4 regions of the Arthrobacter sp. NPDC057013 genome follow, and region 1 is predicted to be linked to each of the others. Evidence: riboswitches for the same ligand, from Rfam matches in the RefSeq annotation. Region 1 holds a riboswitch; each other region holds the start of a gene.
The links. A riboswitch is a leader RNA that binds a small molecule or an ion and turns the genes downstream of it on or off. The one in region 1 is predicted to bind thiamine pyrophosphate.
Positions count from the first base shown of each region.

Region 2: linked by a shared signal. The riboswitch ahead of thiC (phosphomethylpyrimidine synthase ThiC) and the one ahead of thiO (glycine oxidase ThiO) in region 1 are both predicted to bind thiamine pyrophosphate.
Region 3: linked by a shared signal. The riboswitch ahead of ACFTSA_RS11485 (ECF transporter S component) and the one ahead of thiO (glycine oxidase ThiO) in region 1 are both predicted to bind thiamine pyrophosphate.
Region 4: linked by a shared signal. The riboswitch ahead of ACFTSA_RS17320 (bifunctional hydroxymethylpyrimidine kinase/phosphomethylpyrimidine kinase) and the one ahead of thiO (glycine oxidase ThiO) in region 1 are both predicted to bind thiamine pyrophosphate.

Region 1 is NZ_JBHUSE010000001.1:764,132-771,484, forward strand. Features, by position in the region: gene ACFTSA_RS03590 (RNB domain-containing ribonuclease) at 1-415, opposite strand, end outside; gene ACFTSA_RS03595 (ferritin-like fold-containing protein) at 457-1,143, shown strand; gene thiE (thiamine phosphate synthase) at 1,169-1,870, opposite strand; TPP riboswitch at 1,898-2,019, shown strand; gene thiO (glycine oxidase ThiO) at 2,011-3,297, shown strand; gene thiS (sulfur carrier protein ThiS) at 3,358-3,594, shown strand; gene ACFTSA_RS03615 (thiazole synthase) at 3,600-4,394, shown strand; gene ACFTSA_RS03620 (4a-hydroxytetrahydrobiopterin dehydratase) at 4,459-5,133, shown strand; gene ACFTSA_RS03625 (hypothetical protein) at 5,146-5,448, opposite strand; gene ACFTSA_RS03630 (DUF3107 domain-containing protein) at 5,457-5,681, opposite strand; gene ACFTSA_RS03635 (TetR/AcrR family transcriptional regulator) at 5,738-6,424, opposite strand; gene moeB (molybdopterin-synthase adenylyltransferase MoeB) at 6,491-7,353, shown strand, end outside.
Region 2 is NZ_JBHUSE010000006.1:237,807-245,159, reverse strand. Features, by position in the region: gene rpsP (30S ribosomal protein S16) at 1-362, opposite strand, end outside; gene ACFTSA_RS11205 (hypothetical protein) at 573-1,007, opposite strand; gene ACFTSA_RS11200 (VOC family protein) at 1,142-2,017, opposite strand; gene ACFTSA_RS11195 (amidohydrolase family protein) at 2,096-3,178, opposite strand; TPP riboswitch at 3,275-3,382, shown strand; gene thiC (phosphomethylpyrimidine synthase ThiC) at 3,378-5,207, shown strand; gene ACFTSA_RS11185 (alpha/beta fold hydrolase) at 5,267-6,001, opposite strand; gene ffh (signal recognition particle protein) at 6,058-7,353, opposite strand, start outside.
Region 3 is NZ_JBHUSE010000007.1:37,134-44,486, forward strand. Features, by position in the region: gene ACFTSA_RS11445 (Na+/H+ antiporter subunit D) at 1-1,403, shown strand, start outside; gene ACFTSA_RS11450 (Na+/H+ antiporter subunit E) at 1,400-1,945, shown strand; gene ACFTSA_RS11455 (monovalent cation/H+ antiporter complex subunit F) at 1,942-2,220, shown strand; gene mnhG (monovalent cation/H(+) antiporter subunit G) at 2,210-2,626, shown strand; gene ACFTSA_RS11465 (DUF2975 domain-containing protein) at 2,666-3,145, shown strand; gene ACFTSA_RS11470 (helix-turn-helix domain-containing protein) at 3,145-3,351, shown strand; gene ACFTSA_RS11475 (DUF4235 domain-containing protein) at 3,379-3,642, opposite strand; gene ACFTSA_RS11480 (heme-degrading domain-containing protein) at 3,718-4,269, opposite strand; TPP riboswitch at 4,390-4,534, shown strand; gene ACFTSA_RS11485 (ECF transporter S component) at 4,606-5,226, shown strand; gene ACFTSA_RS11490 (ABC transporter ATP-binding protein) at 5,226-6,851, shown strand; gene ACFTSA_RS11495 (energy-coupling factor transporter transmembrane component T family protein) at 6,848-7,353, shown strand, end outside.
Region 4 is NZ_JBHUSE010000015.1:31,113-38,465, forward strand. Features, by position in the region: gene ACFTSA_RS17310 (vitamin K epoxide reductase family protein) at 1-102, opposite strand, end outside; gene ACFTSA_RS17315 (Rne/Rng family ribonuclease) at 559-3,924, shown strand; TPP riboswitch at 4,101-4,197, shown strand; gene ACFTSA_RS17320 (bifunctional hydroxymethylpyrimidine kinase/phosphomethylpyrimidine kinase) at 4,180-5,775, shown strand; gene rplU (50S ribosomal protein L21) at 6,103-6,411, shown strand; gene rpmA (50S ribosomal protein L27) at 6,471-6,734, shown strand; gene obgE (GTPase ObgE) at 6,853-7,353, shown strand, end outside.

The DNA of each region.
Region 1 (7,353 bases):
CGGCCAGCAGGCTGCCGGCATTCTCGCTGATGACTTCCGGATGCAGCGGAATCCGGCCGTCCGGGGCGTAGAAAGTCTGCCCGCGGCGGCGGGTCTCGGCGTCGAGCGCGCCGCCGGGCTCGACGAAGGACGGAACGTCGGCAATGGCGTAGAGGATCCGGTAGCCCCCGGCGCGGCGCTCGATGAAGAGCGCCTGGTCAAGGTCGGTGGACGACGGCGGATCGATGGTCAGAAACTCCACCCCGGTCAGGTCCAGGTCCGGGAATTCCCGGCCGGCCACGGCGGCTTCGGCCTCCTTGAGCACGTCCTCGGGGAATTCCCCGGGCAGCTCCAGTTCGGTCCGCAGCGCGCTCAGGGCATCCGCGAGCGCACTGGTCTGCTCGTGGACGCTGGGCGACAGCCGATGATGTGACACGAAAATCAGGTTAGCCCGAATTGCGCCGTTAGTCTTGGATTATGGGCACATCCTCGGCTGGCACCGCTCGCTATGACCGCTTTGTCGCAGACCTGTTCGGCGTGATGGCATACGGCGAACTGTCCGCGTTCGAGCGGCTCTCCTCCGACGCCCGTTACTCGCCCACGCTGCACGACCGCGCCGTGCTCGGCAGGATCGCCGTCATCGAATTCCGGCACTACGAGCTGGTGAGCGCCAAGCTGGCGGAGATGGGTGTCGACGTCGAACATGCGATGCTGCCGTTCCAGCTGGCCGTGGACCATTTCCACGAACGGACCCGCCCGGCGGACTGGTACGAATCCCTGATGAAGGCCTATGTGGTGGACACGGTGTCCGCCGATTTCTACCGGGCGGTGGCCCGGTTCGTGGATGCCGGAACGCGGGACGTCATCCAGCAGATCCAGTCATCCGATGAGGCCACGGCCGTACTCCGGGATCGGCTCAAGGGAGCACTGGCCGACGACCCCCGGCTCGCGTCCCGGCTTGCGCTGTGGGGCCGCCGGCTGCTGGGCGAAGCGATCACGCAGGCCCAGCGCGTGGGCCATGAACACGCCTTTCTGAGCGAGCTGTTTGTCGAGGCGGAACCGGGCGCCACGGACGCCACCGCACGCGAGCTGGTGCGGGGCATCACCGCCGAAGTCGCGGAAAACCATTCCCGGCGGATGGTCCAGCTGGGCCTCAGCGGGTAGCGGTCTCTCCTTTGGAGGCGGCGGCTTAGGAGACTACGGCCGGCGCCGTTGCGTCCAGGGCGTCCAGCAGTTCGCCCGCAGCGGCCGACGGATCTGTTGCCTCAGTGATGGCACGCACGACGACGATCCGGCTGGCTCCCGCCGCCAGGACCTGCTCCACGTTCGTGCGGTCAATCCCGCCGATCGCGAACCAGGGCAGCAGCAGTCCGCCCACCCGTTCCTCATTCGCGGTGCGGACGGCCTCCGCCGCGTAGCGCACCAAATCGAGCCCGACGGCGGCGCGCCCGGGCTTGGTCGGCGTGGCCCACAGCGGGCCCACACAGAAATAGTCCAGGCCGCTGCGCCCGTGGGCCGCGGCGACGGCGGCGTCCACCTGCTCCGTGCTGTGGGTGGACAGCCCGATGACCGTGGCATCGTGCAGCAGCTTCCGGGCGGCGCGAAGCGGCAGGTCCTTCTGGCCGATGTGGAACACCGGTGCGCCGGCGATGGACGCGATATCGGCGCGGTCGTTCACGGCCCACAGCCGGCCGTGCCTGCGCGCGGCGGCATGGACGATTTCCAGCAGCTCGAGTTCCTCGGCCGCCTCGATGCTCTTATCCCGCAGCTGGATGATGTCCACGCCGCCGGCAAACGCCGCGTCGACGAAGTCCGCAAAGTCCCCGCGCTCCTTGCGGGCGTCGGTGCAGAGGTACAGGCGGGCGGCGGTGTGGACAGAGTGCTGGGTCATGGCAACCACCTTAGTTCCTCTAAACTGGGCAGGTACCGCGGGAGCCGATTGCTGCTGTCATAAAAGACGCAGGGCTGAGAGGGCGTCAGAGCCGACCGCTTGACCTGATCCGGTTAGTACCGGCGTAGGGAAGGAATTGCGTGAACCCTGAAACCAGCGGCGCAAAACGTGCCGCCACTTGTCTTGAGGCGGATGTGGCCGTCATCGGCGGCGGCGTTGTAGGGCACGGGATCGCTTGGGAAGCACGGCGCTCCGGCCGTTCAGTGGTACTCATCGACGAAGCCCCCGGCAGCGGCGCAAGCTGGGCCGCGGCCGGCATGCTCGCCCCGGTCAGCGAACTGCATTACCAGGAGGAAGGTCTCCTGGAACTGATGCTGGAGTCCTCAGCACGATGGCCGGAGTTTGCAGCCACGCTCACCGCCGGCGAGGACACCGGATACCGGACGACGCCGACCCTTGCGGTGGGTGCCGATCCCGCCGACCGCCGCGCCCTGTTGGACCTGCGGGACGTGCAGCGGACCCACGGACTGGGTGTCGAACCGCTGACCATCCGCGAGGCACGTTCGAGGGAGCCGTTGCTCAGCCCCGGAATCTCCTGTGCCCTGGATATCCCGGCGGACCACCAGGTGGATCCGCGCCGGCTCATCCGGGCGATCGCAGCAGGGCTGGCCCGTCATGGCCAGGAGATTGCGGCGGCGGACGGATACGCGGTGCGGGAACATGCCGCCGGCCTGCTCTGGGACGGCGGGCGGGTCTGCGGAGCACGGCTTGCCGGCGGAGGCACCGTCAGAGCCGCCGAGACGGTGGTGGCCAACGGCCTGGCCGCGGCCCAGCTGCAAAACCTGCCCGCCGGCCTGCAGCTGCCGCTGCGCCCGGTCTACGGCGACATCCTTCGGCTTCGGGTGCCCGCACACCTGCAGCCCCTGCTCACCGCGACGGTCCGCGGCATGGTGCGGGGCGTCCCCGTCTACATCGTGCCGCGCCAGGACGGCACGGTGGTGGTGGGCGCCACCCAGCGCGAGGACGGCGTACCCGGCACCAGCGCCGGCGGTGTCTACCAGCTGTTGCGCGACGCCCAGGTCCTGCTGCCGGCCGTCGCCGAGCTCGAGCTTCTCGAAGCCACGGCGCGGGCGCGGCCGGGCACACCGGACAACGCGCCGCTGCTCGGCCGGGTGCCGGCCAGCGGGCCCGGTGCGGTGCAGGACCGCGGCACGGACGTGGCCGGCCTTATCATCGCCACCGGGTTCTTCCGCCACGGCGTCCTGCTGACCCCGGCGGCAGCAGTGATCTGCCGCCAGCTCATGGACGGCACCCGCGACCCGCGCTGGTCCGCGTTCCGCCCGGGCCGGTTTTCCCCCGGGCTCCAGGACACGGGTGAACCTGCCCTGCTGGAATCCGCCGCTGGACGCAGCCCGACCCCTGGCTGATCGCTGCCAGCCAATCTCCGCCATGACCCGCGTCACATTTGACCCGAACAAGGAACCAGCATGAACATCACTCTGAACGGTATCGATCAGGAAGTAGGCGAGGGCGCCTCGGTCACCTCGCTCGTCAGCCAGGTCACGGGGCGCCGCCTGTCCGCCAACGGACAGGCCGCCGACGGCCAGCGGCTGGGCGTGGCGGTGGCGCGCAATGCAGCCGTCGTGCCGCGCAGCCAGTGGCACAGCACCGCCCTCGCCGAGGGCGACGAGATCGAACTAGTCACGGCAGTCCAAGGAGGATGAGCACGATGGCAGAAACATTGGTCGAAACAGCAGACAGCCTGGTCATTGACGGGGTGGAACTGACCTCTCGGCTCATCATGGGCACCGGCGGCGCCCCGAGCCTGGACGGCCTCGGCTCAGCGCTGGTCGCCTCCGGCACCCAGCTGACCACCGTTGCGATGCGGCGCTACTCGCCGGCCGAAACGGGCTCGCTCTTCCAGCTGCTGGTGGACCACAACATCCGCGTGCTCCCCAACACCGCCGGCTGCTTCACGGCGCGGGACGCCGTCATGACGGCCGAGCTGGCCCGTGAGGCGCTGGAGACCGACTGGGTCAAGCTCGAGGTCATTGCGGATGAGCACACGCTGCTGCCTGACGCGGTGGAGCTCGTGGACGCCGCCGAGCAACTGGTCAACCGCGGCTTCAAGGTCTTCGCTTACACCAACGACGATCCCGTCCTGGCACTCCGGCTCGAAAATCTGGGAGCCTCGGCCGTCATGCCGCTGGGAGCACCGATCGGCACGGGCCTGGGCATCCTCAATCCGCACAACATCGAGCTGATCGTGTCGCGGGCCTCCGTTCCCGTGGTCCTGGACGCAGGGATCGGCACAGCCTCGGACGCGGCACTGGCCATGGAGCTCGGCTGCGACGCCGTGCTGCTGGCCACCGCCGTCACGCGCGCGCAGAACCCCCCACTCATGGCCGAGGCCTTCAAACATGCTGTCGCCGCCGGTAGGCTGGCGCGTGCGGCCGGGCGGATCCCGCGCCGTGAGCATGCCCTGGCCTCGTCGGCCATGGAGGGCCGGGCCGAGTTCCTCTAAGCCCGGCAAATCCCTGGCGGCCCGGCGGCGGCAGGCTCAACAGGTCCTGCTTAGGAAGTGCACCGTGGCCGCCAGGGAAGACATCCTCACCCGACCCCAGATCGACGAAGCGCTCGCGGGCCTTCCGGACTGGCGTTACCGGCAGGGCGGCCTGGTCACCGTCTATAAGACGCCGACGGCGGCGGCTGCGCTGGAGCTGATTGCCGCCGTCGGGCGTGTGGCAGAGGACATGGACCATCATCCGGACCTGGACTGGCGCTACAACCGGGTGTTCATCCGGTTCAGTTCCCACGACGTCGGTGGCGAGGTAACCACGCGGGACACGAGGGCCGCGGCAACGGTCAGTGCGGCCGCGTCGGCGGCCGGCGCCGAGGCCCAGCCCGGCCTGTACCGGTCGGTGGACATCGGCATTGACACGGCCGACGCCGCCGAGATTTCCGAGGTCTGGCGCGTGGCGCTCGGTTACCGGAAGGGCCGGTTCGGCGACCTCGTGGACCCCTACGGCCGCGGCCCCGGGGTGTGGTTCCAGGAGACCGCAACCCCCAACGACAACCGCCTGCATTTGGACGTTCACCGCTCGAAGGCCGAATCGGCACCCGTCCTGGAGAAGACGGCGGCAACCGGGGCCTTAATGAACAGTGACCACGCACCCAATTGGGTGGTGGTCACTGATGCCCAGGGGAACCGGCTGTGCCTGTGCACCGAGGAAGGCCATGGGCCCGACCTCAGCGGGTCTTAGATCTTCGGGGTCCTAGATCTTCAGGGCTGCTGTCAGCCGATGCGTGTCCTGTTTGGCCCGCGCACGGCCCAGGTAGACAGCCACTGCGAGGGCGGCAACGGTCCCGGCCACCATGGGAAGGACCCACGGCAGCCACGTCAGGCCCGGCTGGTAGCCCAGCCCTGCCCAGATGCAGATGATCCACGCCAGCATCCCCACCGCGACTGCGGTGCCCGCCGGCAGGAGGATGCCGTACTTGGTGTGGCGGCGGTCATTGGCCCAGACGATGAATCCGGCAGCGGCAGTCACCAGGAGCACGATGACGAGGGACAGCACGGCCCGGCCTACAGTGCGCCGAAGCCGACCCGGCGCACTTCCTCTGCGCCGATTTCGACGTAACCCAGGACGTTGGCCGGGATGATGACCTGGCGGCCCTTCTCGTCGTTCAGGCGGAGCTCGCTGCCCTTGGCGATGGCCTCGGCCACTACTTTGGCCACGGCGTCAGCATCCTGAGCCGATTCCAGCACAATTTCACGGCCGACGTTCTGAATGCCGATCTTTACTTCCACAGCAAGGCCTCCCAGCCAGTCAAGGTTGAAATTTCAAAGGTAGTTTCAGTTGTAGTCTAGGTCTCTTTGGGGAAGCGAGAGATTCCGCGCCAAGCTAAACGGTAAATGAGGTCACTGGCCACATCGAGGTCGAGGTTGCCGTCCGTCTCGAGCCAGTAGCGGGCACTGACCTGGGCCATGCCCGCCAGCCCCCGTCCCAGGAGCTGGGCTTCCAGCAGCGGCAGCTTGGTGTCCTCGGCGATGATCCGCGCAATGGCCTCGGCGAACGTCTTGTTGAACGTCTCCAGGCGAGAGCTGACATCGGCGTCGTTGATCAGGTCGGACTCGAACACGAGCCGGTGCGCCTGGTCGTCGCTGTCAATGAAGCGGAAGTAGGCGCGCATCACGGCCTGCACGCGCTCCTTGTTGTCCGTGGTGGAGTTCATGGCTCCGAGCATGAGCTCGGTCAGCGCCTCGAGGTGGGCGTCCAGCAGCGCAAGGTACAGCTCACGCTTCGACGGGAAGTGCTGGTACAGCACAGGCTTGCTGACGTGGGCCGTTTCGGCGATCTCGTCCATGGCGGCGCCGTGGTAGCCGTTGGCGACAAAAACCTCCTGGGCTGCGGCCAGCAGCTGGGCCCGGCGCTCGTCGCGCGGCAGCCTGGCGGAGCGCTGGCCGGCGGAGCGGGCCTGGCCGGGATTGGAATGCGCGGCCTGAGTTCGATCAACCGGTGCATGATGAACCACTGTTGGCCTTCTTTCCATTGCAGTTAACTTCACTTTACCCGGGGGTAATATGACCGCGCGGTATCTTCAGGCATACATTGAAGTATGGCTTCTCCGTCCACCGCAAATACAGTCCGCACGCACCCGGGCCCCCTGGTCGATCCCGCGCCCGGGCTTTCCACCGAAGAGGTGGAGCGGTATTCCCGGCACCTCATCATTCCCGAAATCGGGGCCCTCGGCCAAAGGCGCCTGAAGAACGCCCGCGTGCTGGTCATCGGCGCGGGCGGCCTGGGCGCTCCGGCGCTGCTTTACCTCGCCGCCGCAGGCGTGGGAACCATCGGGATCATCGACGACGACGCCGTGGACCTGAGCAACCTGCAGCGGCAGGTCATCCACGGCGTCCACGACGTCGGCCGTCCCAAGATCGAGTCCGCCCGGGACGCCATCGCGGAGCTGAACCCGCTGGTGGACGTCCGGCTGCACAACGTCAGGCTCGACGCCTCCAACGCCTTGGAGCTCTTCGCCGGCTACGACCTCATCCTGGACGGTGCGGACAACTTCGCCACGCGCTACCTGGTCAACGACGCCGCCGCCATCCTCGGCAAGCCGTACGTGTGGGGCTCGATCTTCCGTTTCGACGGCCAGGTCAGCGTCTTCTGGGAGCAGCACGGGCCCACCTACCGGGACCTGTATCCGGAGGCGCCGCCGGCGGGTTCCGTACCGTCGTGCGGGGAGGGCGGCGTGTTCGGCATGCTGTGCGCGGCGGTCGGATCGCTCATGGTGACGGAGGCCGTCAAACTGATTACCGGCGTCGGGCGTTCCCTGCTGGGCCGGGTGGCCCTGTACGACGCCCTGGGCGGCAGCTGGCGCGAGATCCGGGTGTCCAAGGACCCCGACGCCCCGCGGGTCACCGAGCTCACCGACTACGAGGCTTTCTGCGGCATCGCCCCGGCCGAGACAACCGACAC
Region 2 (7,353 bases), on a different contig from region 1:
TTGGCCTTCTTGGTGATGGCTTCCGGGATGATCACGGAACCCTTCTCCGGAGCAACGAATGCTTCCTTGTCGGCCTTGGTCTTCAGGGTGCCTTCCTGGCCCGGCAGACCCTTGAACTTCTGCCAGTCACCGGTGATCTTCAGGATCGCGGCGACCTGCTCCGACGGCTGCGCGCCAACGGACAGCCAGTACTGCGCACGCTCGGAGTTGACCTCGATGTACGAGGGCTCCTCGGTGGGGTGGTACTTGCCGATCTCTTCGATGGCACGGCCATCACGCTTGGTGCGCGAGTCGGCAACAACGATGCGGTAGTACGGTGCGCGCATCTTACCGAAGCGCTTAAGGCGAATCTTTACGGCCACTTTTGTGGTCACTCCTGTTTCTGAAACGGGGTTGAACCCGCGTTCTGCACCCGTGGGGCGGGCCGTACTTGGGGTTCGAAAAGGACAGGATCCAGACGCGGAGAGAGGGGCCACGCAGATCGAGTACCTGTTCATTGTGCCAGATCGTCCGCGTTAATTCGACTTGACGTGCGGACCGAGTCCCACAGGTACCGGAATAACCTGGCTGCGCTACGAAGACCAGACGTAGAGGCCGGTCCTGCTGCCTTCGTCTACGGTCCCGGCGAGCTCAGCGAGTTGCTGGACATATTTCCTGGCTTCCACGGCTCCAAACGGCATGTCGTCCTCGGCAGCCCAGCGCTCGGCCACCTCATCCAGGACATTGCCTTCACCCTCGGACTCGTACGTGAGGAGCTCAGCCAGAGCCCGGACCATCGCCGCCGGCACGCCCAGCAGTGAATCACTGGCCACGTCAACCATGGCCAGCTCATAGTCCGCACCCGCGGCGTGCACCGCGGCACCGGCGAGGTCGCCGAGCTGTTCGATCTCAAAATCACTGATGCCGGCGATCCGGATGCCGTCCCCGGCGGCCGCACCGCCTTCCAGCGCCTCTGCGCGCTTGAGGGCGTCGTTGTGGGTGGCGACAAACACTTCAGTGAAGCCCATGGATTCGTCCTCATTCCGTCGGGGCGTGCATGCCCCGGCAGCGCCAGGGCCCTTCGGATGTCAGCCTAACCCAACCGGGTTCCCCGGGAGCGCACCCGGTTTACCGAACGGCGACGCTTATCGAACGGCGAGGCTTATCGAACGGCGACGCGGAGGCGGTTGCGCCACGGATCCTCGAACCGGAGCTCGGCGCCGGTGTGGTGCGATTCGACCCCGGCGACCTTGAGACGTTCGGCGAGGGCGCCGACGTCGTCCCCCGACGGGACCTCGATGAGAACCTCGCCGAGTCCCAGCGTGTCCCGGCGCGGACCGGCGCCCCGGCTGTTCCAGACGTTCATGGCCATGTGGTGGTGGTAGCCGCCGGCGGACACAAACAGGGCCTGGCCGTGCCAGCCCGCCGTTTTTTCGAATCCGAGGGTGCCGACGTAGAAGTCGTGGGCTGACTGCACGTCACCCACTTGAAGGTGGACATGCCCCACCTCGGCGTCCGCGCCCCGCTGGCCCTCCACCGATTCCTGCGTGAGGTGCTCCTGCAGATACCGCTGGGGCGGGAGCGCCAGGCTGTCCATCACGACGTTCTTGCCCTCCCAGGACCACGCCGAACGCGGGCGGTCCCAGTAGAGTTCGATGCCATTGCCCTCCGGATCGGTGAAGTAGAAGGCCTCGCTGACCAGGTGGTCGGCGCTGCCCACGAAGGCCTGCGGCTCGTACTGGGCCGCGCTGGCTACGGTGGCGGCGAGCGAGGACTGGTCCTCGAAGAGGAGCGCCGTGTGGAAGAGGCCGGCCTCGCCCCGGTCGGGGATGTTGAGGCCCGGAGCGGGGGCGAGGTGGACCAGGGGCGTCTTGAGCCGGCCGAGGTAGAGGCCGCCGTCCTGCTCGGCGACGACATCGAGCCCGAGGGCGCGCTGGTAATAGTCGGTCATGAGCTTCATGTCGCCCACCTTGAGCATGACGGTGCCCATGGTGAGGTCGGCAGGAAGCAAGTCCTGGCTGCTGTCTGCTGCTGTCATTGAATACTCCCGAATGTCCGGACCACCGGATTTCGGCGGCCTCTACATCTCTAAATTACTTGAAGCTTCAATTTATTCCTAATGGACGATCTTGCCCCCCAACACCACGTTCGCGAGACTGCGGATGGTCCCCGGCACCGTGCGCGGATCCTCCCGGCAGACCACCACGTCCGCCGGCGCACCTTCGGCCAGGCCTTCGGCGCCCAGCCAGCGGCGCGCCCGCCAGCAGGCAGCGTCCAACGCGGCCGGAGCCGGCAGCCCGGCGGCGTGAAGTTCGAGGATTTCGTCCGCGATACGGCCGTGGCGGATCACGCTTCCGGCATCCGTTCCCGCGTAAATTTCGACGCCGGCCTCATAGGCCTCCAGGACGCGCTCACGACGGCGGGACCACAGTGCGCGCATGTGCCCGGCATACCGCGGAAACTTCGGCTCGGCCTGGGCTGCGATGTCCGGGAAGGTGGCGATGTTGATGAGTGTCGGAACGATCGGCACCTGCTGCGCGACGAACCGGGGAATGTGCCTGGGCAGCAGGCCCGTGGCGTGCTCGATGCAGTCGATGCCGGCGTCGAGCATGTCATCCAGGGTGTCCTCGCCGAAGCAGTGTGCCGTGACCCTCGCCCCCTCGTCGTGGGCGGCCCGCACGGCGTCCCGCACGGCAGCGGGCGGGAACGACGGTGTGAGGTCGCCGGCCGTCCGGTCGATCCAGTCCCCCACCAGCTTGACCCAGCCGTCACCCTCGCGCGCCTGCTTGCGCACCGCCTCCACGAGGCCCTCCGGTTCGACTTCCACGGCGAAGTTCCTCAGGTAACGGCGCGACCGGGCAACGTGCCGGCCGGCCCGGATGATGCGCGGCGTATCGGCCCGCTGCTGCAGCCACCGGGTGTCACTGGCGGCCCCGGCGTCACGGACCAGCAGCGTGCCGGCGTTGCGGTCCGTGATCGCCTGGGCATACGCCACGGCGTCGTCCACGGCGCCGCCCGGGCCCAGCCCGATATGGCAGTGGGCATCGGCGAAACCGGGCAGGACCCAGCCATCGAGGACGGCGTCCGGTCGCCGGCCCGGAGGATCAAACGTGAGCTTCCCGTCCACGGACCAGAGCCCGCTGCGTTCCTCGTCCGCAGCCGTGAGCACGGGTCCGCTGAATTCGATGATGTGCGCCATGGCTTCCAGCTTAATCGGCTTCCGTGGCGGCAAACGGGCTCGTCGGACCGGCTTTTCATAGATGGACAGGTCCAATCCGGGGTGTGGTAGCTTCGTTTACGACCACACGGGGGCCCCTGCAGGGGCTGAGATCAGGCTGGCGCAGCCTGCGACCGTTGAACCTGTCCGGGTAATGCCGGCGAAGGAAGTGAGCAGTAAATTGAGCACCCAGAAATCACGGCTGAGCCCTGCCCAAATTGATGCAGCCCAGAGCGAAACCGCCGTTAACGCTGCCGGTAGTGTCATGCAGTCGCTGAAATCCCATTCACTGGCCTATCTGGAAGGTGACGGCTTGCGGGTTCCGGTAACGGAAATCGCCTTGGAGCCCTCACCGAACGGCGAGCAGAACGAACCGCTGCGGGTTTACCGCACGGCAGGCCCGGGAAGCGACCCCCTGGTGGGCCTCGCCCCGTTCCGCTCGGAGTGGATTACGGCACGGGCAGACACCGAGACGTATGACGGACGTGAACGGAACCTGCTCGACGACGGCAAGTCGGCCGTGCGCCGCGGCGCGGCTTCCGCCGAATGGAAGGGCGCCCGGCCGGTGCCCCGCCGCGCGGCTGACGGCAGGACCGTCACGCAGATGCACTATGCGCGCCAAGGCGTCATCACCCCCGAAATGCGCTTCGTGGCCCTCCGCGAAAACTGCGATGTGGAACTGGTCCGCAGCGAACTCGCCGCCGGACGGGCCATCATCCCCAGCAACATCAACCACCCGGAATCCGAGCCGATGATCATCGGCAAGGCGTTCCTGGTGAAGATCAACGCCAATATCGGCAACTCGGCCGTCACCAGCTCCATCGCGGAGGAAGTGGACAAGCTGCAGTGGGCCACCCAGTGGGGCGCGGACACGGTCATGGACCTGTCCACGGGCGACGACATCCACACGACGCGTGAGTGGCTCATCCGCAACTCCCCCGTGCCGATCGGCACGGTGCCGATCTACCAGGCCCTGGAAAAGGTCAACGGCGAAGCGAACGCCCTCACCTGGGAGATTTTCCGCGACACCGTCATCGAACAGTGCGAACAGGGCGTGGACTACATGACCATCCACGCCGGCGTGCTGCTGCGGTACGTGCCGCTTACGGCGAACCGCGTAACCGGCATCGTGTCCCGCGGCGGATCGATCATGGCGGGCTGGTGCCTGGCCCACCACCAGGAAAACTTCCTGTACACCCACTTCGACGAACTCTGCGAGATCTTCGCGAAGTACGACGTCGCCTTCTCGCTGGGCGACGGCCTCCGGCCGGGTGCGACGGCGGACGCCAACGACGCCGCGCAGTTCGCCGAACTGGACACGCTGGCTGAGCTGACCCAGCGGGCCTGGGAATACGACGTCCAGGTCATGGTCGAGGGGCCGGGGCACATCCCGTTCCACCTGGTGCGCGAGAACGTTGAGCGCCAGCAGGAGCTCTGCAAGGGTGCTCCCTTCTACACGCTGGGACCGCTGGTCACGGACGTGGCCCCCGGCTACGACCACATCACCTCGGCCATCGGCGCCACCGAAATCGCCCGCTACGGCACGGCCATGCTTTGCTACGTCACGCCGAAGGAACACCTGGGCCTGCCGAACAAGGACGATGTGAAGACGGGCGTCATCACATACAAGATCGCCGCGCACGCCGCCGACCTTGCCAAGGGGCACCCCGGCGCGAACGAGCGCGACGATGCGCTGTCCAAGGCCCGGTTCGAGTTCCGGTGGCGCGACCAGTTCGCGCTGTCGCTGGACCCGGTGACGGCCGAATCCTTCCATGACGAGACCCTGCCTGCGGAACCCGCCAAGACCGCGCACTTCTGCTCGATGTGCGGACCCAAGTTCTGCTCCATGCGGATCAGCCAGGACATCCGGAACGAATACGGATCAGCCGAAGCGCAGGCCGCACTCGCCGAAATGGCGGAGGGAATGCGTGAGAAGAGCCAGGAATTCCTCGCTGCGGGCGGAAAGGTCTACCTGCCGGAGCTGCGGCTTCCGGAATCGGCGCGCAACTAACGGTGCTTCGGGGTTCCGTCCGGCTGGCATGGGGGGCCGGCCGGTCGGGGCCCGATCGTTTATGACGCCCGGGGCTGCTGCCGCCGGCTGACCTCGGCGATGAACGATCGGATGTAGCGGTCGCCCTCGCGTGAATCGTGGGGCCGGTGCCCTCCGGCAGCGATGCGGTGCAGGGCGCCCGTCTCGCGGAGGTAGCCGGCGATTTCCTCGTACAGCGGCTCCCAGCCGCCGGTGAGCACCAGGGTGGGAACACCCGGGACGATCTGCAGCGGCGCTTCCCAGGGCGGTGCCTGCAGCCGCAGCCGCCGTGCGGCGCGCTTCGCTTCGGGGGTACTGGGCTCCGGCGTGTCAGCGGCGAAGGCGCGGCGCCGGAACTCGCGCTCATAATCGTCGTCGCCCAGCTGGTGCCGGACCTCGAACAGCGGCTCCATCAGGGCGCGGTGCGCGGCGGTGGCGGGCAGGTCGGCCGTGAGCGACAGGCAGGCCGGTTCCACGAGTGTCAGCGAGAAGACCAGGTCGGGACGCTCGACGGCGGCCATCATCGCGGCGATCGCGCCCTGCGAATGCGCCACCACGTGGCCCCCGGCGGCCCCGCGGCCGTCGTCCGCCAGGGAACGCAGCACAATGCGGGCGTCCTCGGCGAAGTCGGTCTCCAGCGGTTCGGCCCCGGCGTCAAAGCCGTGGCGCCGCAGAAACAGGGCGTCGTACCGCAGGGCCATGCCGTGCTGGCGCGGCCACGCCACGGAGCCGAAGTTCCCGGCACCGTGGACGAACACTACCCGCTGCTTATACATGACCCAACCTTATGGCAGCGGTCTGACATCGGCGCCGGCCGACATGACCGTGCGCCCTATTTGCCGCCCATGAACTTGTCGAAGCCCTTGGGCAGGTTCAGCTGGGACGGATCGAAATCGCCCGACTGCTGGCCGAAGGCTGCTCCCGTGGGCACCGCCTTGGCCCCCGCGGCCCGCCTTGCCTCGGCTTCGCGCAGCTCCTGCGCCGCCTTGGCAGGATTGCCGGAACGGGCCTTCTTCTTGGGCGCGTTCTTGCCACCCTTGCGGGCGCCGCCGGCCCCCATGCCGGGCATCCCGGGCATTCCCGGCATGCCGCCGCCCTGGGCCATCTTCTTCATCATCTTCTGGGCCTGGGCGAAGCGTTCCAGCAGCCCGTTGACCTCCGAGACGTGCACACCCGAGCCGCGGGCGATGCGGGCCCGGCGGGAACCGTTGATGATCTTCGGGGCCACGCGCTCGTGCGGGGTCATCGAGCGGACAATGGCCTCCACCCGGTCGATCTCGCGCTCGTCGAACTGCTCCAGCTGCTGCCGGATGTTCTGCGCACCGGGCATCATCATGAGCATCTTCTTCATGGAGCCCATTTTGCGGATCTGCTGCATCTGGGCGAGGAAGTCGTCCAGGGTGAAGTCCTCCTGGTCGGCGAACTTCTTCGCCATCCGGGCGGCTTCTTCCTTGTCCCAGGACTTTTCCGCCTGTTCAATCAGGGAGAGGACATCACCCATGTCCAGGATGCGCGAGGCCATCCGGTCCGGGTGGAACAGTTCGAAGTCGTCCAGGCTTTCGCCGGTGGAAGCGAACATCACAGGCTTGCCGGTGACCGACGAAACGGACAGCGCGGCACCGCCGCGGGCATCGCCGTCGAGCTTTGACAGCACGATGCCGGTGAAGTTCACGCCTTCATCGAAGGCCATGGCCGTGTTGACGGCGTCCTGGCCGATCATGGAGTCGATCACGAAGAGGACTTCGTTGGGCACGATGGCCCGGCGGATCTGGCGCGCCTGCTCCATCATGTCGGCGTCAACGCCGAGGCGTCCGGCGGTATCCACGATGACGACGTCGTGCAGCTTCTGGCGTGCTTCCTCGACGCCCGCACGAGCGACAGCGACGGGATCGCCGGCCGGGTGCTCGAGCTCGGACGTGGCGCCCGGGTGCGGCGCGAAGACTGGGACGCCGGCACGCTGGCCCACGACCTGCAGCTGGGTCACCGCGTTCGGGCGCTGAAGGTCACACGCAACAAGGATGGGGCTGTGGCCCTGGGCCTTGAGCCACTTGGCGAGCTTTCCGGCGAGGGTGGTCTTGCCCGCGCCCTGGAGGCCGGCAAGCATGATGACGGTGGGGCCGGTCTTGGC
Region 3 (7,353 bases), on a different contig from region 1:
GCGGCTGGGTGCCGCCCTTTGGGATCGTGATGGTGGTGGACCAGTTCTCCTCGCTCATGCTCGTGGTGTCCTCTGCGGTGAGCCTGGCCGTCCTCGTGTACGCCACCGGGCAGGGCATGGCCGACGGCGACCAGGATGCCCCGGTGTCGATCTTCCACCCCACGTACCTGATCCTCGTGGCCGGGGTCTCCAACGCGTTTCTCTCGGGGGACCTGTTCAACCTCTACGTCGGCTTCGAGATCCTGCTGACGGCAAGCTATGTGCTGATGACCCTCGGCGGAACGGGCCCGCGCATCCGGGCGGGCGTCACCTACGTGGTGGTCTCGGTGGTGTCGTCAGTGCTGTTCCTGATCGCCATCGCCATGGTCTACGGCGCGACCGGCACCATCAACATGGCGGACCTTGCCATCAAGCTGTCCGAACTGGACCAGGGAACCAAGACGCTCCTGCACGTCATGCTGCTGGTGGCCTTCGGCATCAAGGCCGCCGTGTTCCCCCTGTCTTTCTGGCTTCCGGACTCGTACCCCACCGCGCCGGCCCCGGTCACGGCCGTGTTTGCCGGCCTGCTCACCAAGGTGGGTGTGTACGCCATGGTCCGCACGGAGACCCTGCTGTTCCCCGGCGACAGCCTCAACACGCCCCTGATGGTGGTGGCGCTGCTGACCATGGTGGTCGGTATTCTGGGTGCGCTCGCCCAGAGCGATATTAAGCGTCTGCTGTCGTTCACCCTGGTCAGCCACATCGGCTACATGGTGTTCGGCCTGGCGATGTCCTCCGTGGCAGGGCTGGCCGCTGCAGTGTTCTACGTGGCGCACCACATCACCATCCAGACCAGCCTGTTCCTGGTCACCGGCCTGATCGAGCGCCGGGGCGGCAGTTCCTCCGTGGACCGGCTGGCCGGGCTGGCTAAACTGTCCCCGCTGCTGGCGCTGCTGTTCTTCGTTCCCGCCATGAACCTTGCGGGCATCCCGCCCTTCTCCGGATTCTTGGGCAAGCTCGGCCTGATGCAGGCCGGCATCGGACTGGGCACCCCGCTGGCCTATGCCCTGGTGATCGGCGGCGTGCTGACGAGCCTCCTGACCCTCCTGGCCGTTGCCCGCGTGTGGAACCGTGCGTTCTGGCGCAAGGCCGAGGACGCGGAGCACCCTGACCCGGTGCTCCTCGCTCCCGCCCCGGCAGTGGAAGCCGGCACGACGGCGCTACGCCTCCTGCCGCGGACCATGGTGGGGTCCACCCTGGGCTTGGTGGTGCTGGGTGTGGCGCTCACCGTTTTCGCCGGGCCGCTCTTCCACGTGGCGGACCAGTCCGCCGCGGCCATGCTGGACAGGTCCGCCTACATCCAGGCGGTGCTTGGTGACGGCACACCCGTTCCCGCTTTGGCGCTGAGCGGAGGCGGAAGGTGAGCCGGAAAAAGGTGTCCCTGCGGCAGGAACTGCCGCTGCTGGTGTGGCTGGTCATCGTCTGGGGAGCGCTCTGGCAGGACTTCAGCCCCGGCAACCTGCTCTTCGGAGCCCTGCTGGCGGTTGCCGTGGCGCGCCTGTTCTACCTGCCGCCGGTGGATCTGAGCGGCCGCTTCAACGTGCTGCGGGCCGTTCCGTTCGCCGCGGTGTTCCTCGGCAAGGTGGTGGCCGCCAGCTGCCAGGTGTTCTACCTGGCGGTGGCCCAGGGGCCCAAGGTGACCAACGCCGTCGTCGCCGTTCGGTTGCGCAGCCATTCAGACCTGATGGTGACGGCGACCGGCCACGTGATTTCCCTGATCCCAGGGTCGCTGGTGGTGGAGGTGGACAGGTCCACCTCCACGCTCTACATCCATGGACTGAACGTCCGGAACGGGGAGGACGTCCTCAAGCTGCGCAAGGAAGTCCGCGACACCGAGGCGGGGCTCATCCGGATCATGGGAACGAAGGACGAGCTTGCCGCCCTGAACCAGGAAGCAGGCGCATGATGGAACTGGTCCTCACCGTCACGGCCGTGGCGCTGGCCCTCGCCGCCGCGGGCGCGATTATCCGCATCGCCCGTGGCCCGTCGCTGCTGGACCGGGTCCTCGCGGCGGACGTGCTGCTGGCTATTCTCGGCGCGGCGCTGTGCATCGACATGGCCGTGAACCGGCACCTGAACAACCTGATGCTGGTGGTGGCCATCTCCGTCATCGGCTTCATCGGCTCGGTGACGGTGGCCCGCTTCGTGGCCGACAGGAGGGGGCAGCCGAATGAGTCCTGAACCGAATGCCGTGGATGCCGTCATCGATGCTGTGTCGGCCGTGTTCATGGTGGTGGGTGCCCTGATGTCGCTCGCCGCCGCCATCGGCCTGCTCCGCTTCCCGGACCTGATGAGCCGCATGCACGCCGCCACCAAGCCGCAGGTGCTCGGCCTGTTCCTGCTGCTGGCCGCGGTGGGACTGCAGCTGCGCACCTGGTGGGTGTGGCCGGTGCTGGCCGTTGCCTGGATCTTCCAGCTGCTCACCGTGCCGGTCTCGGCCCACATGGTGGGCCGCGCCGGCTACCGCACCAAGCACCTCCACAAGGAACTGCTCAGCACCGACGAGCTGGAGGCCGTGGTGCTGAAGGCCGCCAAGGCGGCCAAGGACTCGGAAGAGGACGACGGCGGTAACCACCCGCCGTCGTAGGCGATTGAAAATCGATAGGAAACCAGCGATACTCGATCCATGCACAAGACACGCCTGGCGGTAACCGCGCTTCGGATCCTGCTGATAGCGGCCTTCGGCCTGCTGCTGGTGTTCCAGACCCTGTCCCTGCCCGGGCAGTTTGCCTACATGGCGCAGGAGAACCCCGCCGATGCGCCCCTGCAGTGGCCGCTGACCGTCTTCGCAGTGGTGGAAGTGGCCTGCGTGCAGGTGGTGATCGTGAGCACCTGGAAACTCTTGACCATGGTCAAGCGGGACCGCATCTTCAGCAACGCAGCCCTGGCCTGGGTGGACGCGATCGTGTGGGCGGTGCTCACGGCCTGGGTCCTGCTGGCCGGTCTCTTCCTCTTCATCGTGCTGAATGCCGACGATCCCGGAGTGCCGATGATCCTGATGCTGATGCTGGTCGGCGGCGCCGTCATCGGCCTGCTCATGGTGGTGATGCGCGCGCTGCTGCGGCAGGCCACGGCACTGCGGACCGACATGGAAGCCGTGATCTGATGCCCATCGTGGTGCGCATCGACGTCGAACTGGCCAAACGCAAAATGAGCGTGGGGGAGTTCGCGGACCGGGTTGGCCTGACGCCGGCCAACGTGGCCGTGCTGAAGAACGGACGGGCCAAGGCCGTGCGCTTCAGCACGCTGGAGGCCATGTGCAAAGTGCTCGGCTGCCAGCCAGGCGATCTGCTCGAGTGGGTCGAGGACTAAACCGGTAAGACCGGCCGGCGTCGGGGCCTAGACGATGTCCTGGGTCTTCGCGAAGCGGGTGATGGCCCGCTGCGTGCCGCGGTTGGCCAGCACCTGGATGACCGCGCTCACGGACGCGGAAACGAGCGCGAACGTCAGGGCCGTGCGCAGCGTGGTGGGGACATCGTCCTTGTCACCCTTGGGCGGCTTCTGCCCGGTGACCTTTTCCCAGATGGTATCGACGGCCTTGGTGCCGGCGAATCCTGCCAGCAGGCTGATGCCCGTGCCAAGCAGCTTGATGAAGAAACTCATTCCGGAACTCCTCGCGTGGTGAACACTGGTCTTTGCCTAGCCTATCCGGACGAAACAGCCTATCGGCATGAAACGCTAGCTTTGCCGCATGGACCGGTGGATTTCCCGCAACGCCTGGACCACGAGGTCGTGGTCCGCTTTCTGCGGCAGCCCGGACACCGTGACCACGGCCACCGCTCCCACATCCCGGACATAGATTGGGAAGGCTCCGCCGTGCGCGGCGTAGGTGGACTGGTCGAACCAGGCGTTGTCCTCGATCCGTCCGCCGCCGGCCCTGCCGCGCAGGCCCACCAGCAGCGACGGCTCCTCGTAGCGCACGGCAGTGCGCCGCTTGGCCCGCACCCAGCCCTCGTTGTCCGGCGTGGCACCCTCGAGCGCCACGTGAAAGAGGACCTGTTCACCCTTGGTGATGTCGATGGCAATGGGGAGGTTGTCCTCCTTGCCGCGTTCAACCAGTTCCAGGCCGAGCGCCAGGGCGTCGTCCTTGCTGAACCTCGGGAACTGCAGCTCGGCGATTTCACCCTCGATCTGACCGATCAGGGCTTCCAGGGCTCCCGCCGGCTGGTCCTCGGCGGAATCGGGGTCAAAGGCGGGCAGGCCAGCGCTGCCGGAGTCCTGTAGCGTCATGGCCCCAATGTACTCCGGGCGGCTGCCCCGGCCGCGCAGGGAGCCCTCCCCGACTGTGACGGCGGCCCCGGAATTCCGGGGCCGCCGAGGTGTAAACTGGACCAGCCCACAAGGGCAGATTTATTACGACAGGGGAGCGCCGCCGTCGGGATGCAAAGGCCACTTGCCAGAGCAGCCGCGGATGGGCGCTGAGAGTGCGGACAGCCGCAGACCCTCGAACCTGATCCGGCTAGTACCGGCGCAAGGGAGTCGAGTTCTCAGAGCGCCCGGCAGAAGGTGGCCCGCCACCGGCAGCCGGGGGAACGCTTTCCCCTCCTGTTCCTCAGGAGGACCATCATGACAACAGCAGCAATCAAGAAGACCAGCTATAACTGGCGCGTGGCGGACATCGTGGTGGCGGCGCTCATCGCCGTTGCCGGCGGCGTCATCTTCTGGGCCTGGTCCCAGGGCGCCAACCTCATCTCCGCTCCCGTCAACGCCGTCTACCCGCCGCTGAGCGGTCTGTACGCCGGAGGCTGGATGATCCCGGCGGTCCTGGGCATGCTCATCATCCGCAAACCCGGCGCGGCCCTGTTCTGCGAAACGGTCGCAGCCACCGGCGAGCTCATCATGGGCTCCCAGTACGGCACCACGGTGCTGATTTCCGGCGTCCTCCAGGGCCTGGGCGCGGAGCTCGTGATCGCCGCCCTGGTGTACCGGAAGTTCAACCTCCCGGCCTCACTGCTTGCCGGTGCCGGCGCGGGCCTGTTCTGCGGCCTCAACGACTCCTTCGCGCCGTGGGGCTGGAACATCGCCTACGCCCCAGGAGACAAGCTCGCGTACATCGTGTTCTGCGCCATCTCCGGCGCAGTCATCGCCGGTGCCCTGTCCTGGATCGCCACCCGCGGCCTGGCTAAGACGGGCGTACTGGGCTCCTTCGCGTCCCGCAAGGCAGCCACGGAGCCCGTCTTCTCCTGATGCCCGCACATCACGACGGCGGCGTCCGCCCCGCCGCGGTACGCGCCCGCGGCTGGGGCTGGCGCCACGCCGGCCGCACCAAGCCGGCCGTCCACGCCCTGGACCTGGACATCCGGCCCGGCGAACGGGTCATGCTGCTGGGCCCCTCCGGGGCCGGCAAGTCCACGCTGCTTCACGCCCTGGCCGGCGTACTGGGGGACAGCGACCCGGGCGGCAGTTCGGCCGACGACGGCGGTCCGCAAGGCACCGGGGCGCCGGACCCTGACGACGCGGACGAGAGCGGTCAGCTGCTCATCGACGGCGCACCGTCGCGCGCGCAGCGCGGCCGTGCGGGACTCATGCAGCAGGACCCGGAAACCCAGGTGGTGCTTTCCCGCCTGGGCGACGACGTCGCCTTCGGCGCCGAAAACCTCTCGGTGCCCCGCGGCGAGATCTGGCGCCGCGTGCACGAGGCACTGGACGACGTCGGACTCGCCCACCTGCCGCTGAACCACCCGACGTCGGCCCTGTCCGGCGGCCAGAAGCAGCGACTGGCCCTGGCCGGCATCCTGGCGATGAGGCCGGGACTGATCCTGCTGGACGAGCCCACCGCGAACCTTGATCCCGCCGGCGTCCTGGAGGTCCGGGACGCCGTGGGCCGCTGCCTCGACAAGACCGGGGCCACCCTGGTGGTGGTGGAGCACCGGGTTGCCGCGTGGAAAGACCTGGTGGACCGCATTGTGGTCCTGCAACCGGGGTCGGCAGCGGACGGCGCGGTGCTGATCGACGGCACGCCGGACGAGGTCCTCCAGCAGGCCCGCGGGATGCTCACCGCCGCCGGCGTCTGGGTCCCGGGCTACGTTCCCGAAACCCGGCACCGCTCGGCCGCCGGTCCGTCCAACGCCAATAGCGGCCGGCTGCTGCTCGCGGCCGAAAAGCTGGCGGTGTCGCGGGAACGTCCCAGGCGCCGCGGCTTCCGCGCCGTACCTCCCGAGCCGGTGCTGCGCGACGTCACGGCACAGGTCCGGGCAGGGGAGGCACTGACCGTCACAGGTCCCAACGGCGCCGGCAAGTCCACCTTTGCGCTGACCCTCGCCGGGCTGCTGCCGCCGGTGGACGGCAAGGTCTCCGCGACCGTTGAGCTGAGCGCCGGCGCCGGGATCGACCCGTACAAGTGGAAGGCCGAGCACCTGATCTCCCGGATCGGCACCGTGTTCCAGGAACCCGAGCACCAGTTCGTCACCGGCCGCGTCCTGGACGAGCTGCAGTTCGGCCCGCGCCACCTGGGCCGCGGCGAGGAGCGCGTCGACGAACTCCTGGAGCGCCTGCGCCTCACGCATCTGGTGGACGCCAACCCGTACACCCTGTCCGGCGGTGAGAAGCGCCGGTTGTCAGTGGCCACAGTCCTGGCCGCGCACCCGCAGGTGCTGGTCCTGGACGAGCCCACCTTCGGCCAGGACGCCAACACCTGGGCGGAACTTGCCTCGTTCCTTTCCGAACTGCTCGACGCCGGTACAGCCGTGGTGTCCGTGACGCACGACGAGGAGTTCACCCATGTGCTCGGCGGCACCGAGCTCCGGCTGGGCTCCAAAGGCCGGCCCGAGCCCAGGGCCATCGAGCCGACATCCGAACAGGCGGCGACATGAGGGAAGCACTGACACTCGCCGGAAACCGGGCGGTGCTGACCCGGGCCAATCCGCTGGCCAAGTTCGCCGCGGTTTTCCTGGTCACCTTGGCCCTGGCGCTGTCCATCGACTGGATGTCCGCCTCCGTGGCCCTCGCCTGCGAGCTGCTGGTCTTTCCGCTGGCCGGGCTCACGTTTTCGCTGCTCTGGCAGCGCGGCTGGCCGCTGATCCTGGCCGCCGCCGTGGGCGGCTGGAGCACCTCCATCCTGGCGCCGGACAGCGGAAGGATACTGCTCGACGTCGGACTCTGGTCCATGAGCGAAGGTTCCCTTCAGCTGGGGCTGGGTTTTCTGCTCCGGGGCCTGGCCATCGCCCTGCCCGCGGTGCTGCTGATGAGCTGCACCGATCCCACCGACCTGGCGGACGCCCTGGCGCAGAAGGCCCGGCTGCCGCACCGTTTTGTGCTGGGGACCCTGGCCGCGATGCGGCTGGTGGGGCTGATGGCAGAGGAGTGGCAGACCAT
Region 4 (7,353 bases), on a different contig from region 1:
CATGGCCGGTACGGCGGCAGCGGCCGAAGCCGATGCCAGCCCGGCACCGTCCTGGCGATCCTGTTCATAGTCCGTGCCCGTGGGGGGCGAAGTGCGTGGCATGGATGGCGTCCTTTGTCTGGGGTGCTCCTGCCCAGATTGTATCGCCGCCAGCTTGAGCCAGCCTGTACCCGCGGCCCACGGCCGTATTGACCGGCTTTGTCACACAATTACAGCGTATTTGAACGGCAATATGAGAGAATGAACGTGGCTGGAGCGCGAACCACATTCGAACTCCAGTCCGGTGGCTTGTTCCCAAGACCGCCAATGAGCAGTGGTGCAGGCTTCGGAAAGAAGATCCAGCCTCCCACCCTCCATTGGACGGCACCTGGTTGTGGTTGTCAGAAACAACGGGTTCCAGTAACAAGCCCGCCGGCCTGTCAGGCCTGCCGCACCCCACTGCCGGTGCGAGCCTGCTGGTATCCAATTGACTTCTGTCAATGCCTGCGGGTTTTGACAATATGTGCCCCAATGGGTGCCGAATGTGGCGGCATGTCAGGGGCAGGAGTGTTGCCACATATGGATAATGACCAGGTTATAGCCGACAATGTTGAACCGGCTGCCGCCGGCGAAGCCGCCGCCGAGGCTCCCAAGAAAACCACCAGGACCCGGCGCAAGGCCACGCCCCAGGCCAAAGCGGCGGACGCGGAGTCCGTTACGCCGGAGCCCCCGGAAACCCTGACCTCGGAACGCGCAGTATCTGAAACCGCAGCGCCTGAGTTGGCCGCCGAGGAGGCAGAAGCACCGGCCAAGGCTCCGGTCCGCCGGACCCGCGCCCGGAAGAAGGTCGCCGAAGAGCCGCTGCCCGCCCTTGCCGAAGGTGCCGGGGCGGAAGTCGGCGTGCCGGAGGCCAGTGTGCCGGAAGGTGCGCAGGCGGCCGCCATAGAGCCGGCCGCTGAGGCAGCCGCCGTTCCGGATGCGGCCGAGCAGGCCACTGAGGAACCGGCCGCCGAGTCCAAGCCGGTGCGCCGCCGCCGGACAACCAAGGCGAAAGCCGCCGAGCCGGCTGAAAGCCCTGCAGAGTCCGAGGAATCTGCGGAGGCACCCGCCGCCGTCGCTGCCACCGAGTTGCCGTCCGGCGGCCAGCCCGAAGTTCCCACCGAAGCGGCTGCGGCACCTGCCGCCTCCCCGGCCCCTCTAGCTGCCCCGGCGCCTGCATCCGACGCAGCCCCCGCCGAACCCGCGGCTGCACAGGAAGCCGCTGCCGAGGAAGCTGCTGCCGAGGAAGAGGCCGAAGTAGAGCCCGCGGGTCAGTCACCCCTGGGATCGCTTTTCCTGGAGCCGGCATCAGTTACGTCGATCATCTTCCAGGCCCCTGACCTGAACACCGTGGTCCGTCCTGCCGCTCCCGCCAAAGAGGACGCGGTTGCCGAGGAGGGCGAGGACGAGCTTGAGGATGAGGGCGGCCGGCGCCGGCGGCGCAGCCGCGGACGCCGCGGCCGCAGCCGGACCGACCGTGAGATCACCGACGGCGATGAGGAAACGGACGTTTCCGAGGAAGCCCTCGAAGACGAAGGTGGGCAGCCGGACGACGGCGTGACGTCCCGCCGTCGCCGTCGCCGCCGCCGCGGTGACCAGGACCTGGAACTGACCGGCGGGGGAGAAGACGATCCCCCCAACACGGTCACCCGCGTCCGCGCCCCCCGGGCCATCAGCGAGGCGCCGGCGAGCAACCGGGTGACCAGCGTCAAGGGATCCACCCGCCTGGAGGCCAAGAAACAGCGCCGCCGCGAATCGCGGGACACCGGCCGCCGCCGCACCGTCATCACCGAGGCCGAGTTCCTGGCCCGCCGGGAATCGGTGGACCGGCAGATGATCGTCCGCCAGCGCGACGACAGAATCCAGATCGGTGTCCTGGAGGACGGCGTACTGGCGGAGCACTTCGTCTCCAAGACGCAGCAGGACTCCCTGATCGGCAACGTCTACCTGGGCAAGGTCCAGAATGTCCTGCCGTCGATGGAAGCTGCCTTCGTGGACATCGGACGCGGCCGCAACGCCGTGCTGTACGCCGGTGAAGTCAACTGGGACGCAGCCACCCTCGAGGGCAAGCAGCGCCGGATCGAGAACGCGCTCAAGTCCGGCGACTCCGTCCTGGTCCAGGTCACCAAGGACCCGGTGGGGCACAAGGGTGCGCGGCTCACCAGCCAGATCTCCCTGCCCGGCCGGTACCTCGTGTACGTCCCTGGCGGCTCCATGACCGGCATCTCCCGCAAGCTGCCCGACGTCGAACGCAACCGCCTGAAGCGCATCCTCAAGGACCGGCTTCCCGAGGACGCGGGCGTCATTGTGCGCACGGCCGCTGAAGGCGCCTCCGAGGAGGAACTGACCCACGACATCAACCGCCTCCGTGCCCAGTGGGAGGGGATCGAGAGCCAGGCGAAGTCCACCAAGGTCCTCGCCCCTGAGCTGCTCTACGGCGAGCCGGACCTGACCATCAAGGTTGTGCGTGACGTCTTCAACGAGGACTTCTCCAAGCTGATCGTCTCCGGCGACGAGGCGTGGGACACCATCGAGGCGTACGTCACCTACGTTGCCCCGGACCTGGTGGGCCGGCTCGAAAAGTGGACCAAGGACGAGGACATTTTCTCTGCCTGGCGAATTGATGAGCAGATCCATAAGGCACTGGACCGCAAGGTCTTCCTGCCGTCCGGCGGCTCGCTGGTCATCGACCGGACCGAGGCCATGACGGTGGTCGACGTCAACACCGGCAAGTTCACCGGCAGCGGCGGCAACCTCGAAGAGACTGTCACCAAGAACAACCTTGAGGCAGCCGAGGAAGTTGTCCGCCAGCTGCGCCTGCGCGACATCGGCGGCATCATCGTCATCGACTTCATCGACATGGTGCTGGAGTCCAACCGCGATCTGGTCCTGCGCCGCCTGGTGGAATGCCTGGGCCGCGACCGGACCAAGCACCAGGTGGCCGAAGTGACGTCCCTGGGGCTCGTGCAGATGACGCGCAAGCGCATGGGCACCGGCCTCCTGGAAGTCTTCGGCGAGCAGTGCGAGGCATGTGCCGGCCGGGGCGTCGTCACCCATGACGAGCCGGTGGAACACCGCCGCGCCAACACCGTGGCCGCGGAGCACCACGTGCACCGTGCCGAGGTCCAGCCGCCTGCCCGGTCAGAGCGGAAGCGACGCCGGGGCAAGGGCGGGCAGCCGTCCTCCGAGACTGCTCCGGCCGCCCCTGCTGCGCCGCACCACCCGGAACCGTCGGAAGCTGAACGCCATGCCAAGGCTGAAGCGACCCGTGCTGCCCTCGCCAACATCGCGGCAGCGGCCCACGCGGCGCATCTGCACGAGGAAGCGGCCCACAGTGCCGCAGCATCGGGTGAGGCCGCCCGGCCTGCCGCACCCGCGGCCGCCGCACCGGAAAGCCCGGTGGTGCACCGCGCTCCGGAGACTGAGAGCGTCTCCGGACGGCCCGGCGCAGTGCTCACCTTTGGCGGGGAAAAGGTCGTTCTCCCGTTTGTTGATCACAGCGACGAGCCGGCCAGGGAAACGCCGGCCCTGACGCTGGATCGGTTGGAGGAAGCCTTCGCGCACCTTGGTGCTCCGGTTGCCCCCGCCGAAGAGGAGGCTCCGGAGGAGGTTCCCGCGGCGGTCCGGCAGGAAATCCAGCAGCCGGCGGCAGGACAGCCGGTGGAGAGCCCCGCTGCGCCGTCCCGCAGCCGCCGTCCGCGCCGTAACCGCAGTGCCAGCCGCGCCCAGGGGGCAGCCAACGAGACATCCGTGGAACACCACGAGGTTTCGCCGGCTGCTGCCGCCGGACACTCGCACGAGGCCAAGGCGCCGGAAGCGGGCAATGCGCAGGCGGCCAAGCCGGCTCCGCAGGCAGCCAGTGAACCGATCATTCTGGGCGTCGGGGTACCCGCCTCGGAACTGTAGGACGAACAGGTCCCGGGCCGACAGGCTCCAGGCTGACTGACCTCCGAGCCCACGGGTTAAGGCCCGGTACCGCGGTTGCGGTGCCGGGCCTTTCTGGTTCCGTCCTGTTTGGCGCCGGACAGCCTGACGCAGACGGCATAATTCCGTGCCCGGCGCCGGTCCACACGCTAGGCTGGAGCACTGACACGGGGTGCCGCGCACGGGCCGGCTGAGATTCAAACCCGTTGAACCTGTCCGGTTAGCACCGGCGAAGGGATGTCTTCTTTGCCATCAACATCGTCATCAGCATCACTCCTGCCCGCACCCGCGGCTGCCGCCGGCTCCCTCAGGGAAACCGCGGCCCTGGCCGCTCCGACCTCCCGCGACGTTCCGCGGGTCCTGGCCATCGCCGGCTCGGACCCATCCGGCGGCGCAGGCATCCAGGCGGACCTGAAAAGCATCGCGGCCCACGGCGGGTACGGGATGGCCGCAATAACCGCCCTCACCGCCCAGAACACCACCGGCGTGCGGGGCGTGCATGTTCCGCCGGCTTCCTTCCTGTCAGCGCAACTCGACGCGGTCAGCGACGACATCCACGTGGACGCCGTGAAGATCGGCATGCTGGGCGATGCGCAGGTGATTGCCGCGGTCCGCAGCTGGCTCGAAGAGGTGCGGCCCGGCGTCGTGGTCCTGGATCCGGTGATGGTGGCCACCAGTGGTGACCGGCTCCTGCAGGAGTCTGCGGAGACAGCCCTCCGGAAGCTGCTGCCGCTGGCGCACCTGATCACCCCCAACCTTCCCGAGCTGGCCATGCTGCTCGGCGAGCCTGAAGCGGCCGACTGGGCCGTTGCCCTTGAGCAGGGCAGGCGGCTCGCGGACCAGACCGGCGCCACGGTCCTCGTCAAGGGCGGCCACCTGAACGGCTCAACCTGCCCGGATGCCCTCGTGAACACGGCCGGGCTGCTGTCGGCAGAGGTGGTGGAGGTTGCGGGCGAGCGGATCAGCACGCGGAACAGCCATGGCACCGGGTGTTCGCTCTCCTCGGCCATGGCCACGGCCCAGGCGCGCCTGGGCGACTGGGAGGCGTCACTGCGGGCGGTCAAGCCCTGGCTGGCCGGGGCCCTTCGCACGTCCGGGCAGCTGGTAGTCGGCGCCGGCAACGGACCGATCAACCACTTCCACCACCTGGCCCGGACAGGCAGTACTGCCACGCCCGAACGCAAGGGCGGGTTCGCGCAGCTGTTGCGCGCCGAGACTGTTGCCGACCTGGAAGCCATCTATGGCCTCGGGTTCATCCGCGGGCTGGCCGATGGAACCCTGATGGAGAAGGAATTCGCGTACTACCTCGCGCAGGATGCCATCTACCTCAACGGCTACTCCCGTGTCCTGGCCCGGGCCAGTGCGCTGGCGCCAACCGAGTCCGAGCAGCTGTTCTGGGCACGTTCCGCCCAGCAGTGCCTGGAAGTTGAATCCGAGCTGCACCGCAACTGGCTCAGCACGCGCACCGTGCAGACGGAGCTGGGCCCGGTCACGAAGGCCTACGTAGACCATCTGGTGGCGGCCTCGGCCGGCGGCAGCTACGCGGTGCTGGTGGCCGCGGTCCTGCCCTGCTTCTGGCTGTACGCCGAGGTGGGGGAGACCCTGCACGCCGAATATGTGGCTGCCGGCGCGCCCGGTGGGCACCCGTACGCCGAGTGGCTGCGGACGTACGCCGACGAGGACTTCGCTGCCGCCACCCAGCGGGCGATCGAAATCGCCGACGCCGCCGGCCGGGCCGCGTCCGCGGCAGAGCGCGAAGCGATGATCACCGCCTTCCGGCACTCCTGCCGGTACGAGGTGGAATTCTTCGACGCGCCGGGCCGCCACAGCTGAGCGGAAACGTGCGCCGCGCCCGGTATGATGGCAGCGCACGGCATTGGATGTCCGGAACAGCGCCCCTGTGGCGCCTGTCACGGGCAAACCGCCGGTGCCAGCCTCATTTGCGGCCGACGACGGAATTAGCGTATTCTAGATCTTCGGTGCTTACGCCAACACTTGGGTTATGACCCGGGATCGTCCAGTCGGACTTATTCCTGGGATAGCTCACGGGTTCCCCCGGGGAATCCACGGCGTTGAGGCACAGCGAGAACCAGGCCAATTTCCGGACCCGGGTTCCGCACGCAAATTTAGTAATAGACGTCGAGAGAAGTGAGTTCCCAAGTGGTGTACGCGATTGTCCGCGCAGGCGGCCGCCAAGAGAAGGTTTCCGTTGGAGACTTCGTTACCCTGAACCGCGTCGCCGGTGGAGCTGGCAGCACCATTGAGCTGCCCGCGCTGCTCCTGGTAGACGGTGACAAGGTCACCTCCGCAGCTGCGGACCTGGCCAAGGTAACTGTTACGGCTGAGATCCTCCAGGACCTCCGTGGTCCGAAGATCGTCATCCAGAAGTTCAAGAACAAGACCGGTTACAAGAAGCGCCAGGGTCACCGTCAGGAACTGACCAAGGTCAAGATCACCGGCATCAAGTAACCTCCGGGTTACTGAACAGGTTCCCAACAGTTTTCCAGAATTAAAGGCAGGCATTCCAAATGGCACACAAAAAAGGCGCGAGCTCCACTCGCAACGGTCGTGACTCCAACGCCCAGTACCTCGGCGTCAAGCGCTTCGGCGGCCAGGTAGTTTCCGCTGGCGAAATCATCGTCCGCCAGCGCGGCACCCACTTCCACCCCGGTGCGGGCGTTGGCCGTGGCGGCGACGACACCCTGTTCGCACTGCAGGCAGGTGCCGTTGAATTCGGCACGCGCCGCGGCCGTCGGGTCGTCAACATCGTTGCTGCTGCAGCTGCAGAGTAACAACCAGTTCTGAAGCGGTGGAGCGGGCCATGATGGCTCGCTCCACTGTTCTTTTAACCGCATTACAATCGATTTGGACGTCCAGGACGGCCGGATTCAGCAACAGAGGAGATTCACCGTGGCGAGCTTTGTAGACCGGGTAGTACTGCACGTATCCGGCGGTACCGGCGGCCACGGGTGTGTCTCCGTCCACCGTGAGAAGTTCAAGCCGCTGGGCGGACCCGACGGCGGCAACGGCGGCGACGGGGGCGACGTCATCCTGCGCGTCGACTCGCAGACCACCACGCTGCTCGACTACCACCACGCACCGCACCGGCACGCCACCAACGGCGGCCCCGGCATGGGTGACTGGCGCGGCGGCAAGAACGGCGAAACCCTGGTCCTTCCCGTTCCGGACGGCACCGTCGTCAAGACCAAGGACGGCAAGGTCCTGGCCGACCTCGTGGGCGAAGGCACCGAATTCGTCGCAGCCTCCGGCGGACAGGGCGGGCTCGGAAACGCCGCGCTGTCCTCCCAGAAGCGCCGCGCGCCTGGTTTCGCGTTGCTCGGCATCGAGGGTGACGCCAGCGATATTGTCCTGGAGCTCAAGTCGATCGCCGACATCGCCCTGGTCGGTTTC